Regions from separate parts of the Pseudomonas sp. GW821-FHT03A09 genome, predicted to be linked through region 2. Evidence: predicted binding sites of a transcription regulator. Region 2 holds the regulator's gene; each other region holds the start of a gene.
What was found. The regulator sigma-54, encoded in region 2, starts transcription at its own class of promoters, with help from an activator protein. The targets are predictions, from matches to a motif close to ANTGGCATNNANNTTGCTNT.
Positions count from the first base shown of each region.

Region 1: the regulator sigma-54 is predicted to act here: its motif matches at 1,823-1,842, upstream of glnK (P-II family nitrogen regulator).
Region 3: the regulator sigma-54 is predicted to act here: its motif matches at 1,587-1,606, upstream of flgB (flagellar basal body rod protein FlgB).

Region 1 covers NZ_JBWKUX010000001.1:336,662-340,925, reverse strand. Annotated here, with positions in the region: gene AC07V4_RS01575 (ammonium transporter) at 1-1,240, opposite strand, end outside; gene glnK (P-II family nitrogen regulator) at 1,276-1,614, opposite strand; gene AC07V4_RS01565 (accessory factor UbiK family protein) at 2,037-2,297, shown strand; gene AC07V4_RS01560 (YifB family Mg chelatase-like AAA ATPase) at 2,530-4,026, shown strand; gene AC07V4_RS01555 (TetR/AcrR family transcriptional regulator) at 4,023-4,264, opposite strand, start outside.
Region 2 covers NZ_JBWKUX010000006.1:166,376-170,639, forward strand. Annotated here, with positions in the region: gene lptA (lipopolysaccharide transport periplasmic protein LptA) at 1-147, shown strand, start outside; gene lptB (LPS export ABC transporter ATP-binding protein) at 147-872, shown strand; gene AC07V4_RS13380 (RNA polymerase factor sigma-54) at 1,058-2,551, shown strand; gene hpf (ribosome hibernation-promoting factor, HPF/YfiA family) at 2,627-2,932, shown strand; gene ptsN (PTS IIA-like nitrogen regulatory protein PtsN) at 2,943-3,407, shown strand; gene rapZ (RNase adapter RapZ) at 3,410-4,264, shown strand, end outside.
Region 3 covers NZ_JBWKUX010000004.1:526,358-530,621, reverse strand. Annotated here, with positions in the region: gene AC07V4_RS10290 (chemotaxis protein CheV) at 1-527, shown strand, start outside; gene cheR (protein-glutamate O-methyltransferase CheR) at 570-1,397, shown strand; gene flgB (flagellar basal body rod protein FlgB) at 1,648-2,055, shown strand; gene flgC (flagellar basal body rod protein FlgC) at 2,059-2,502, shown strand; gene flgD (flagellar hook assembly protein FlgD) at 2,519-3,253, shown strand; gene flgE (flagellar hook protein FlgE) at 3,285-4,264, shown strand, end outside.

The sequences.
Region 1 (4,264 bases), on a different contig from region 2:
GGATGATGAAGGTCACGATGGCCGTGTAGATCACGGTGAAGCCGACGCCTTTGCACTGGATCCAGACTTGCGCCGCGATATCCGTGGTGGCCGCATTGAAGCCGCCCAGGGAAGGCGCCGCGAACACGCCGGTCAGGATCGCGCCGAGGATACCGCCAATACCGTGCACGCCGAAGGCATCCAGGGAGTCGTCGTAACCCAGTTTGCGTTTCAGGGTAGTGGCGCAGAAGAAGCACACCACGCCCGCTGCCAGGCCAATCACCAGGGCACCCATCGGGCCCACGGTGCCGGCGGCTGGGGTGATTGCCACCAGGCCCGCCACCACACCCGAGGCGATGCCCAGTGCGCTTGGCTTACCGTGGGTGACCCACTCGGCGAACATCCAGCCCAGGGCCGCAGCGGCGGTCGCGATCTGTGTCACCAGCATCGCCATGCCGGCAGTGCCATTGGCCGCCGCAGCCGAACCCGCGTTGAAGCCGAACCAACCCACCCACAGCATGGCCGCACCGAGCAAGGTGTAACCCAAGTTATGAGGAGCCATCGGAGTGGTCGGGAAGCCTTTACGCTTGCCGAGTACCAGGCATGCCACCAGGCCAGCCACACCGGCGTTAATGTGCACCACGGTGCCGCCGGCGAAGTCCAGCACGCCCCAGTCGCCTAGCAACGAACCCGGACCACCCCACACCATGTGGGCAATCGGCGCGTAGACCAGCGTGAACCAGACGCCCATGAAGATCAGCATCGCAGAGAACTTCATGCGCTCGGCGAAAGCACCGACGATCAGTGCAGGAGTAATGATGGCAAACGTCATCTGGAAGGTGACGAACACCGCCTCGGGGAACAGCGCCGCAGGGCCGGTGATGCTCGCTGGGGTCACACCCGACAGGAACAGTTTGGACAGGCCGCCCACGAAGGAGTTGAAGTTGACGACACCCGCTTCCATACCCGTGGTATCGAACGCCATGCTGTAGCCGTAGACAAACCACAGGATGGTGATCAAACCAGTGATGGCGAAGCATTGCATCATCACGGAAAGAATGTTTTTGGAGCGAACCATGCCGCCGTAGAACAGCGCCAGGCCCGGAATAGTCATGAACAGCACCAGCGCGGTGGATGTCAGCATCCACGCCGTATCGCCGGAATTGAGGACTGGAGCAGGGGCTGGGTCCGCCGCCAATGCCAGGGCTGGCATTACGAGGGACAACAGGGCTCCTAGCCCTGCGAATTTACGCAGAGTCATATTGTTTTCTCCTGGGGCGTTGGGGGTTTGGCGGCTTAGATTGCGTCGGTATCGGTTTCGCCGGTACGGATGCGAATAGCCTGTTCCAGATTGACCACGAAGATCTTGCCGTCACCGATCTTGCCGGTGTTGGCCGCCTTGGTTATCGCCTCGATAACCCGGTCAAGATCCTTGTCGTCAATGGCGACATCAATCTTCACCTTCGGCAGGAAATCAACCACGTACTCCGCGCCGCGATACAGCTCGGTATGACCCTTCTGCCGACCGAAGCCTTTGACCTCAGTAACGGTAATGCCCTGCACGCCGATCTCGGACAGTGACTCGCGTACATCGTCCAACTTGAACGGCTTGATGATGGCAGTGACTAGCTTCATGAAAACTCTCTCCCGAATTGGTGGACTTGCCCCAGGAAAACAAACCCGTCTCAAGTCTAAGCGCAGTGCCTGGCTTTGTAACGCATCGTCGCCTCGGTAATACCCGCGGCGACGCCAGCGAACCACTGGTGACGAAACCTGTACCCCTGATCCGTCGGCGCACTGCATTCGTCACAGCGACTGCATCAGTGCATGGGTCATGATCGTCTAAGCAGAAACCTTGCCAGCTCCGTAAAAATCACTGAAATCAGTCCCTTGCCCACTTATGCCCACCTACGGGGCTTTTTGGCGGCTGCAATGCGCACAAAAACAGTGCGTCGCCGTTCGCCCCGTTGCGCGAAAAGCGTGCGCTTTGCGACATGAAAAAGACTATAGACGCTGCGTGATACACTGCCGGCCAACAGTTTTCCGGAATATTTCCCATGCTCGCGCCCAAAGATCTCCTCGACGCCCTGAGCGGCCACGCTGCTCGCCTGTTCAGCGGCGACACCCCGCTGCCCCGCAATGAAATCGAAAGCCAATTCAAGGCGTTGCTGCAAAGCGGTTTCAGCAAGCTCGACCTGGTGAGCCGGGAAGAGTTTGACAGCCAGATGGTAGTGCTGGCCCGTACGCGGGCGCGGTTGGAGAGCCTGGAGGCAAAAGTGGCTGAACTCGAAGCCAGGTTGGCGTCACCCGCTGAATAAATTCGGTCAGTGTGGGAGCTGCCGAGCCCCAGCGAGGCTGCGATGCAGGCACTGCGGTTTCCCAGTTAGACTGCGGTGATCCCATCGCAGCCTCGCTGGAGCTCGACAGCTCCCACATAAAGCGCTGTGATCTCTCCGGATACGTTCTGTAAAACCTCCCCCCTCCCGCTCGACCCCACCTCGTCTACCCTTGAAAAACCGCAGGAAGCGGCCTTCTTTTCAAGGAACACGCATGTCCCTCGCCATCGTCCATAGCCGTGCCCAGATTGGCGTCGAAGCCCCCGCCGTCACCGTCGAAGTGCATATGGCCAATGGTCTGCCTTCCCTGACACTGGTGGGTTTGCCGGAGACGGCCGTCAAGGAGAGCAAGGACCGCGTACGCAGTGCCATTCTCAATTCGGCGCTGCAATATCCTTCCCGGCGCATCACCCTTAACCTCGCGCCCGCCGACCTGCCCAAGGACGGCGGACGCTTTGACCTGGCGATTGCGCTAGGCATCCTGGCGGCAAGCGGACAGGTGCCGACGTTGATGCTCGATGACGTGGAGTGCCTAGGAGAACTGGCCTTATCGGGCGAAGTACGGGCGGTAAAAGGCGTGTTGCCGGCAGCATTGGCAGCGCGCAAGGCCGGGCGCACTGTGATGGTGCCTCGGGCGAATGCGGAGGAAGCGTGCCTGGCGTCGGGGTTGAAGGTACTCGCGGTGGATCATCTGTTGCAGGTCGCGGCACATCTGAATGGGCATCAACCCATAGAGCCTTACAAGTCCGACGGTTTGTTGTACTTGAACAAACCCTACCCGGATCTGAGCGAGGTGCAGGGCCAGTTGGCGGCCAAGCGTGCGCTGTTGATCGCCGCAGCGGGCGCCCACAACCTGTTGTTCAGCGGCCCACCGGGCACCGGGAAAACGTTGCTCGCCAGCCGCTTGCCCGGTCTGCTGCCACCGCTGAGTGAGCAGGAAGCGCTGGAGGTGGCAGCCATTCAATCCGTCGTCAGCCTGGCGCCACTGAGTCATTGGCCACACCGACCCTTTCGCCAGCCGCACCATTCAGCATCGGGTCCGGCCCTGGTAGGCGGCGGGTCGAAGCCGCAACCGGGGGAAATCACCCTAGCCCACCATGGCGTGCTGTTTCTGGACGAGTTGCCGGAGTTTGATCGCAAGGTGCTGGAGGTGCTGCGCGAACCCTTGGAGTCCGGGCATATCGTGATCTCCCGTGCCCGCGACCGGGTGAGCTTCCCTGCCCGCTTTCAGTTGGTCGCCGCCATGAACCCCTGCCCCTGCGGCTACATGGGCGAACCCAGTGGGCGCTGCCGTTGTACGCCGGAGCAAATCCAGCGCTACCGCAACAAACTCTCGGGGCCGCTGCTGGATCGTATCGACCTGCACCTCACCGTCGCCCGGGAAACGACTGCGCTCAATCCGACGCAGCAGGTTGGCGATACCACGGCGAAAGCCTCGGCACAGGTGGCCGAGGCGCGAGAACGCCAGCAAAAACGCCAAGGCTGCGCCAATGCATTCCTGGATTTGCCAGGGCTGCGGGAACATTGCCAGTTGGCTAAAGATGACGAGGGCTGGCTGGAAAGTGCCTGCGAGCGGCTGACGTTATCGCTGCGAGCGGCCCATCGATTGCTCAAGGTTGCGCGCACCCTTGCAGACCTTGAGCAGGTGGATAGCATCGCCCGCCAACACTTGGCGGAAGCGCTGCAATACCGGCCAGCGACAGTCGGCTAGGGCTTTTCGGGAAAGCCCAGCAGCAACCTCGCCACTTCCATGACTTCATCCAGTACCGCTTCGGCCGATTCGGTGGACGGCTTGAGCATCAGGTCATCGGCATACCCCATCGCCAGGGCAAAGATCTGGCGGGCAGCGCGCTGGGATGAATCGCAATGGAAAACGTCCTCACCCACACCTTGTTCGATCACAGCGGCAAGCATGGCTTGCCATTGGGCGTTGATCTCCAGGTACGCCT
Region 2 (4,264 bases):
CCCGATGGCAACTCCACGGAAGGTGAAAAAATCACCTATGACACCGTGAAGCAGATCGCTAACGCCGGTCGCGCCAATGGCAACAAGGTCACCGCACCTCGCCCGCGTGTCGACATGGTTATCCAGCCGAAGAAGAAGGCCGAGTAATGGCGACCCTGAAAGCCCAGCATCTGGCCAAGGCCTATAAAAGCCGTCAGGTCGTGCGCGACGTCAGCCTGTCGATCGACAGCGGCCAGATCGTCGGTTTGCTCGGCCCCAACGGTGCCGGCAAGACCACCTGCTTCTATATGATCGTCGGCCTGGTCCAGGCGGATCAGGGTCGTGTATTGATCGACGACCTCGACGTCAGCCACCAGCCTATGCACGGTCGTGCGCGGGCCGGTATCGGCTATCTTCCCCAAGAAGCATCGATCTTCCGCAAATTGTCGGTGGCCGACAACATCATGGCGATCCTCGAGACCCGCAAGGAACTCGACCGTGATGGCCGCCGCAAGGAGCTGGAAAGCCTGCTGCAAGAGTTCCATATCAACCACATTCGCGACAACCTCGGCATGAGCTTGTCCGGTGGTGAGCGTCGCCGGGTGGAAATCGCCCGCGCCCTGGCCACCGCGCCGAAGTTCATCCTGCTGGATGAACCCTTTGCTGGCGTCGACCCGATCTCGGTTGGCGACATCAAGCAGATCATCCATCACCTCAAGGCCAAGGGCATCGGCGTGCTGATCACCGATCACAACGTTCGCGAGACCCTCGATATCTGTGAAACCGCCTATATCGTCAACGATGGCCAACTGATCGCCGAAGGCGACGCCGAGACCATCCTGGCCAACGAACTGGTCAAGGAAGTGTACCTGGGCCACGAGTTCCGCCTGTAAGCACGGTGATGTCACGGCTGTTCGCCAAAGCGCGCGGGAGTCAATAAAAACCTCAGTTTTTTTATTGTTACCGCGCTCTAGGCAAAGCCCCCGATTTCAGGCATATAATTTGCTTATGTTTGGCGCTCACGCGCTCTGTCGTGGATGGCGCAATGCGCCGGCGAATAAGGTGTTAAGCCCCTGCCATGAAACCATCGCTAGTCCTGAGAATGGGCCAGCAGCTGACGATGACACCGCAGCTGCAACAGGCCATCCGCCTGCTCCAATTGTCGACCCTGGACCTGCAACAGGAAATCCAGGAGGCCCTGGAGTCGAACCCGATGCTCGAACGCCAGGAAGAAGGCGACGACTTCGATAATGCAGACCCGCTGGCCGACAACATCGAGCAAAAACCCAATTCCGACGTGCAGGAACCTTCCTATCAGGAAACCGCCCCTACGGTGGACAACCTTGAGGACGGCGAATGGAACGAACGCATTCCCAACGAACTTCCCGTGGACACCGCCTGGGAAGACGTCTACCAGACCAGCGCCAGCAGCCTGCCCAGCAATGACGATGACGAGTGGGACTTCACCACCCGTACGTCCGCCGGCGAGAGCCTGCAAAGCCATTTATTGTGGCAGTTGAACCTGGCGCCGATGTCCGACACCGATCGCCTGATCGCCGTCACGCTGATCGATTGCATCAACAACCAGGGCTACCTGGACGAAACCCTTGAGGAAATCCTCGAAGCGTTCGACCCCGAGCTGGATATCGAGCTGGATGAAATCGAGGCCGTTCTGCACCGTATTCAGCAGTTCGAGCCCGCCGGCATCGGCGCCCGCACCCTCGGCGAATGCCTGCTGCTGCAACTGCGCCAGTTGCCTGCCAAGACCCCCTGGCTCGCCGAGGCCCAGCGCCTGGTTACCGACTACATCGACCTGCTCGGCAGCCGCGACTACAGCCAGCTGATGCGCCGCATGAAACTCAAGGAAGATGACCTGCGCCATGTGATCGAACTGGTGCAGAGCCTCAACCCGCGCCCCGGCTCACAGATCGAGTCCAGCGAAGCCGAGTATGTCGTTCCCGATGTGATCGTCCGCAAAGACAACGAACGCTGGCTCGTCGAGTTGAACCAAGAGTCGGTGCCACGCCTGCGCGTCAACCCGCAATATGCCGGTTTTGTACGCCGCGCCGACACCAGCGCCGACAACACCTTTATGCGTAACCAGTTGCAGGAAGCGCGCTGGTTCATCAAGAGCCTGCAAAGCCGCAACGAAACCCTGATGAAAGTGGCCACCCAGATCGTCGAGCACCAGCGCGGCTTCCTGGAGTATGGCGACGAGGCGATGAAACCGCTTGTTCTGCACGATATCGCCGAAGCGGTGGGTATGCACGAATCGACGATCTCCCGGGTGACCACGCAAAAATTCATGCATACCCCACGAGGTATTTATGAGTTGAAATACTTTTTCTCCAGCCACGTCAGTACCTCCGAAGGCGGCGAATGCTCGTCCACGGCAATCCGCGCGATCATCAAAAAACTGGTTGCCGCGGAAAATCAGAAAAAGCCATTGAGTGACAGTAAGATCGCTGGTTTACTGGAGGCACAAGGCATTCAGGTCGCCCGTCGAACCGTCGCCAAGTACCGCGAGTCCCTCGGGATCGCGCCTTCCAGCGAGCGTAAGCGTTTGATGTGACGGGCGGGCCAAAGCGTTCCAGTGGCAGGCACCTTTGCCTGCCGCTTTATGCACTGGCAACGAAGGAGAAGCTGTATGCAAGTCAACATCAGTGGACACCAGCTGGAAGTCACCAAGCCCCTGCGTGAATACACCGAAAGCAAGCTGAACAAGCTTGCGGGGCATTTTGACAAGATCACCAACGTGCAGGTCATCATGGAGGTCGATAAGCTCAAGCAGAAAATCGAGGCCACCCTGCACGTACCGAATGCCAAGCTCGTTGCCAATGCGGAACATGAAGACATGTACGCGGCGATCGACTCGCTCTACGACAAGCTGGACCGCCAACTCATAAAGCATAAGGAAAAGAATCTGCACCTGATGCAAGGTACAGGTCGTTAACTCTCCCCCCATGATCCGACTTGAAACCATCCTGACCCCCGGCCGTTCCCTCGTGAACGTGCCGGGTGGCAGCAAGAAGAAAGCCCTCGAACAAATTGCCAACCTGATCGCACGCGAAGTGCCAGATCTGGAGATGCAAGATGTCTTCGACGCGCTGATTGCCCGTGAAAAACTTGGCTCCACCGGTTTTGGCAACGGCATCGCCATTCCTCACTGCCGACTCAAGGGCTGCGAAACACCCGTCAGCGCCCTGCTGCACCTGGAAGCTCCCATCGATTTCGACGCCATCGACGGCGCTCCGGTCGACCTGCTGTTCGTTCTGCTGGTCCCGCAAGCCGCCACCGATGCGCACCTGGAACTGCTTCGGCAGATCGCCAGCATGCTCGACCGCAAGGAAGTACGCGACAAACTGCGCAGTGCCAACAGCAATGAGGCGCTCTATCAGGTTGTCCTGGATGAACAAAACGGGCAGTAATCATGCGTTTGATCATCGTCAGCGGCCGTTCCGGCTCAGGTAAAAGCACTGCCCTCAACGTACTTGAGGACAACGGTTTCTATTGCATCGACAACCTGCCCGCCGGCCTGCTGCCTGAATTAGCGGAACGTGCATTGATCCACACCGAACTGGCGCAGCCGTTGGTGGCCGTATCGATTGATGCGCGTAACCTGCCAAGCCATCTCTCGCGGTTCCCGGAATTGCTGGAGGAAGTGCGGGCCAAGCATATTCATTGCGATGTGTTGTACCTGGATGCCGACGAAGAAACGCTGCTCAAGCGTTTCTCCGAAACCCGTCGACGCCACCCTCTGAGCAGCGCCCATCGCTCCTTGGCCGAAGCCATTGAGGACGAGACCTCGTTGCTGGGGCCGATCATCGACCTGGCCGACCTCAAGATCAATACCACCGACCTTAACCTGTACCAACTGCGCGACGCCATCAAGCTACGCCTGCTGAATCAGCCGGAACCAGGTACGGCATTTCTTGTGGAGTCCTTTGGCTTCAAGCGTGGGATGCCGGTAGATGCGGATCTGGTGTTTGATGTGCGCTGCCTGCCCAACCCATACTGGAAACCAGAGCTGCGTGATCAGTCCGGGCTGGATCAGCCTGTGGCCGAATACCTTGCCGCACAGCCGGATGTGGAAGAGATGTTCCAGGACATTTCCAGCTACCTGCTCAAATGGTTGCCGCGCTTCGCCGCAAGCAATCGGGCCTATGTCACGATTGCCATTGGTTGCACCGGAGGCCACCACCGTTCCGTCTATCTAACCGAACGCCTGGGCCAGGTTTTGCAACAAACCCTCAAGAACGTCCAGGTCCGCCACCGCGACCTTAGC
Region 3 (4,264 bases), on a different contig from region 2:
TGACGCGGGTGGATAACCAGTTGGTGGAAATCATCGACGTGGAGAAAATCCTCGCCGAAGTGGCGCCGACCTCGGAGGCCATCTCGATAGGTGTGGTGGATGCCGAGACGGCGCACAAGGCGGTGTCCCTGCGCGTATTGACCGTTGACGATTCCTCGGTCGCACGCAAGCAAGTGACGCGCTGCCTGCAAACGGTTGGCGTGGAGGTGGTGGCCCTGAATGACGGTCGCCAGGCGTTGGACTATCTGCGTAAGCTGGTGGATGAGGGCAAGAAGCCGGAGGAAGAGTTCTTGATGATGATCTCCGACATTGAAATGCCGGAAATGGACGGCTACACCCTCACGGCCGAAATACGCAATGACCCACGCATGCAAAAATTACATATCATCCTGCATACTTCGTTGTCGGGCGTATTCAACCAGGCGATGGTCAAGAAAGTCGGTGCTGATGACTTCCTGGCCAAATTCCGTCCTGATGACCTGGCATCCCGGGTAGTCGACCGGATCAAGGCAGCAGATCACGGCTAGGGGATTTCCCCTGGCGGTCATACGATTTAAGAGGCGGTATCATTGTCTACGGGTAATTTGGATTTCGAACAGTTCCGGGTCTTCCTGGAAAAAGCCTGTGGCATATTGCTCGGTGAAAACAAGCAGTACCTGGTATCCAGCCGTCTCAACAAACTGATGGAGCAGCAGGGCATCAAATCCCTGGGTGAGTTGGTGCAGCGCATCCAGGGTCAGCCGCGTAGCGGGCTCAAGGAAATGGTGGTCGATGCCATGACCACCAACGAAACCTTGTGGTTTCGCGACACGTATCCCTTTGAAGTGCTCAAGAGCAAGGTACTGCCGGAGGCCATCAAGGCAAGCCCCGGGCAACGCCTGCGTATCTGGTCGGCGGCATGCTCTTCGGGGCAGGAGCCGTACTCGATCTCGATGTCCATCGATGAGTTCGAGCGTACCAACATGGGCCAATTGAAGGCCGGTGCGCAAATTGTTGCCACCGACTTATCCGGCACCATGCTCACCAATTGCAAAACCGGCGAATACGACAGTCTTGCCCTGGGCCGTGGTTTGTCCCAGGAGCGCCTGCAACGTTACTTTGACCCGAAAGGGGCAGGGCGATGGGCGGTCAAGGCGCCGATCAAGAACCGAGTCGAGTTTCGCTCGTTCAACCTGCTCGACAGCTATGCGAGCCTGGGCAAGTTCGACATGGTGTTCTGCCGAAATGTGCTGATCTATTTTTCGGCTGAAGTGAAGAAAGACATCCTGTTGCGCATCCATGGCACCCTCAAGCGTGGCGGCTATCTGTTCCTTGGCGCGTCCGAGGCATTGAACGGCCTGCCGGATCATTACCAGATGGTGCAATGCAGCCCTGGGATCATTTACCAAGCCAAGTAAGCAAACAGTACTCGCTCAAAAATGTGGGAGGGGGCTTGCCCCCTCCCACATTTGTTTTGCGGCAATCCTTTCGAAAGCGGCAATCCCGCATTGCCGCTTTACTGGCGCCACGCGGAAACCCGTTGCCGCTTTTCTGGCATTGCCGTCGGCAAACATCCCGCAAACCCCTGAGATACAGGTGTTCTAAGAATTGGCATGGGCCTTGCTATAACCCTGTTACGAAAAGCAGGTCAGCCTAAAGGTTTCCGCCATGAGCATCAGCTTCGATAAAGCGCTCGGTATCCACGAACAAGCCTTGGGCTTCCGCGCCCAGCGTGCTGAAGTCCTGGCTAACAACATTGCCAACGCCGACACCCCGAACTACAAGGCTCGGGACCTGGATTTTTCCGCTGTGCTCGCTGCACAACAGGACAAGACCAAGAACGGCACCTTCGCCTTGAACATGACCAATAGCCGTCATATCGAAGCGCAAGGCCTGAGCAATGGTGACGAATCGCTGCTGTATCGCACGCCGATGCAACCCTCGATCGACCAGAACACCGTCGACGCTCAACTGGAGCAATCGGCCTATGCCGAGAACTCGGTGAACTTTCAGGCCAGCTTCACCCTGCTCAATAGCAAATTCAAAGGGCTGATGTCAGCCCTGCGTGGAGAGTAAGCCATGTCCCTGTCCAGTGTTTTCAATATTGCCGGCAGTGGCATGAGCGCGCAGACCACGCGTTTGAACACCGTCGCCAGTAACATCGCCAACGCCGAGACCGTGTCTTCGAGCATCGACCAGACCTACCGCGCCCGCCACCCGGTGTTCGCCACCATGTTCCAAGGTGGCCAGGGTAACGGCAGTGATTCGCTGTTCCAGAACCAGGATGCCGCAGGCTCCGGCGTGCAGGTGCTGGGTGTCGTCGAAGACCAGAGCAACCTTGAGGCCCGTTACGAGCCTAACCACCCCGCGGCGAACGAAAAGGGCTACGTGTACTACCCCAACGTCAACGTGGTTGAGGAAATGGCTGACATGATCTCTGCCAGCCGCTCGTTCCAGACCAATGCGGAAATGATGAACACCGCCAAAACCATGATGCAGAAGGTCCTGACCCTGGGTCAGTGATAAGGGGCGCCAAATAATGGCCATTGTTGATACCACTTCTACTCCAGCCAACACGCCGGTCCAGGACCTGTTCAATTCCAAGGTCAAGACCGCCACGGACAACAGCAGTCTCAATAGCGCTGCCAAGGCCGCCACGGGCAACAAGTCCCTGGGCAAGGACGCGTTCCTGCAGCTGCTGGTGACCCAACTGAAAAACCAGAACCCGCTGTCGCCTCAGGACAACGGTGCGTTCGTCGCACAGCTGGCTCAGTTCAGCAGCCTGGAAGGCATCAACACCCTGAACGACTCGGTGAATGCGATCTCCAGCAACTTCAGCTCGTCGCAAGCGTTGCAAGCGTCGTCGCTGGTGGGGCGTTCGATCATCACCCAGACCGACAAGGCCACGGTGGATACCAGCAAGAGCATGACCGGCTCGGTGGCGGTGACAACTGCCACGGGTAACGTCTCGGTCAAGATCACCGACAAAGACGGCAACGTGGTGCGCACCATCGACATGGGCGCCCAGAGCGCCGGTGATTCCAGCTTTATCTGGGATGGCAAGAACGACAAGGGTGAAGTCGCCCCAGCCGGTACCTACACCTTCAACGCCACTTACAAGAATGACAAGGGCGACTCGGCCGCCCTGTTGACTTCGCTTCCCGCCACGGTGACCAGCGTGACCTTGAGCAAGACCGGCGGCGAGATGTTGCTGAACCTTGCGGGCGGTATGGGCAGCGTCAAGCTGTCGCAAATTCAGACTATCGGTACATAGAGCCGGCTAAATACGGCAGAGGGAGAGAAACATGTCTTTTAACATCGGCCTTAGCGGCCTCTATGCGGCCAACAAACAACTGGACGTGACCGGTAACAACATCGCCAACGTCGCGACCACCGGTTTCAAGTCATCCCGTGCGGAGTTCGCGGACATCTACGCAGCCTCCAAACTGGGCACTGGCCAGAACAGCGTCGGTAGCGGTGTGAGCCTGGCGGCCGTGTCGCAGCAGTTCACTCAAGGTGATGTGGTCGGCAGCGGTGGCCTGCTGGACATGGCGATCCAGGGCGGCGGCTTCTTCGTGCAGAAGGGCAGTGACGGTTCGCTGGAATACACCCGTAACGGTTCCTTCCGTGCGGATAAAGACGGCTACATCACCAACAACACCGGCACTTCGCGCTTGCAGGGCTACGCGGCGGATGCCAACGGCAACATCATCAAGGGCGCCCTGACCGACCTGCAATTGAACCTGGCGAATTTGCCGCCCAAGGCTTCCACCAAAGTGGATTCCCAAAGCAACCTGAACTCGTCGTCGCCGGTGATCGACCAGACGGCTACTCCGTTCGATCCAACCAAGTCCGAAACCTTCACCACCCAGTACAACACCACCTTGTATGACAGCCAGGGTAACGCCCACCCAATGGTGCAGTACCTGGTCAAGACGGATTCCAACACCTGGAAATCCTACACCCTGATCGATGGTCGTAACCCTGACGGTACGGCCCCGACCGGCACAGGCTCCACGCCGCCGACCGCTTCGACACTCAGCTTTGACGGCACCGGCAAGCTCACCGGGATTGTCACTGGTGCGTCCACCAGCACCACGCTGACCATTTCCAACTGGACGCCAGGGACAGTCACCAACGGCGTGTGGAAGGCCAACGGCGCGACGGCCAATCCGACCGGGATCGCCATCAACATGGCTAACATCACCCAATACAACTCGGCCACTTACCGTAACCCTCCGGTCACTGATGGCTACGCCACGGGCCAGATCACTGGTTTGAACAT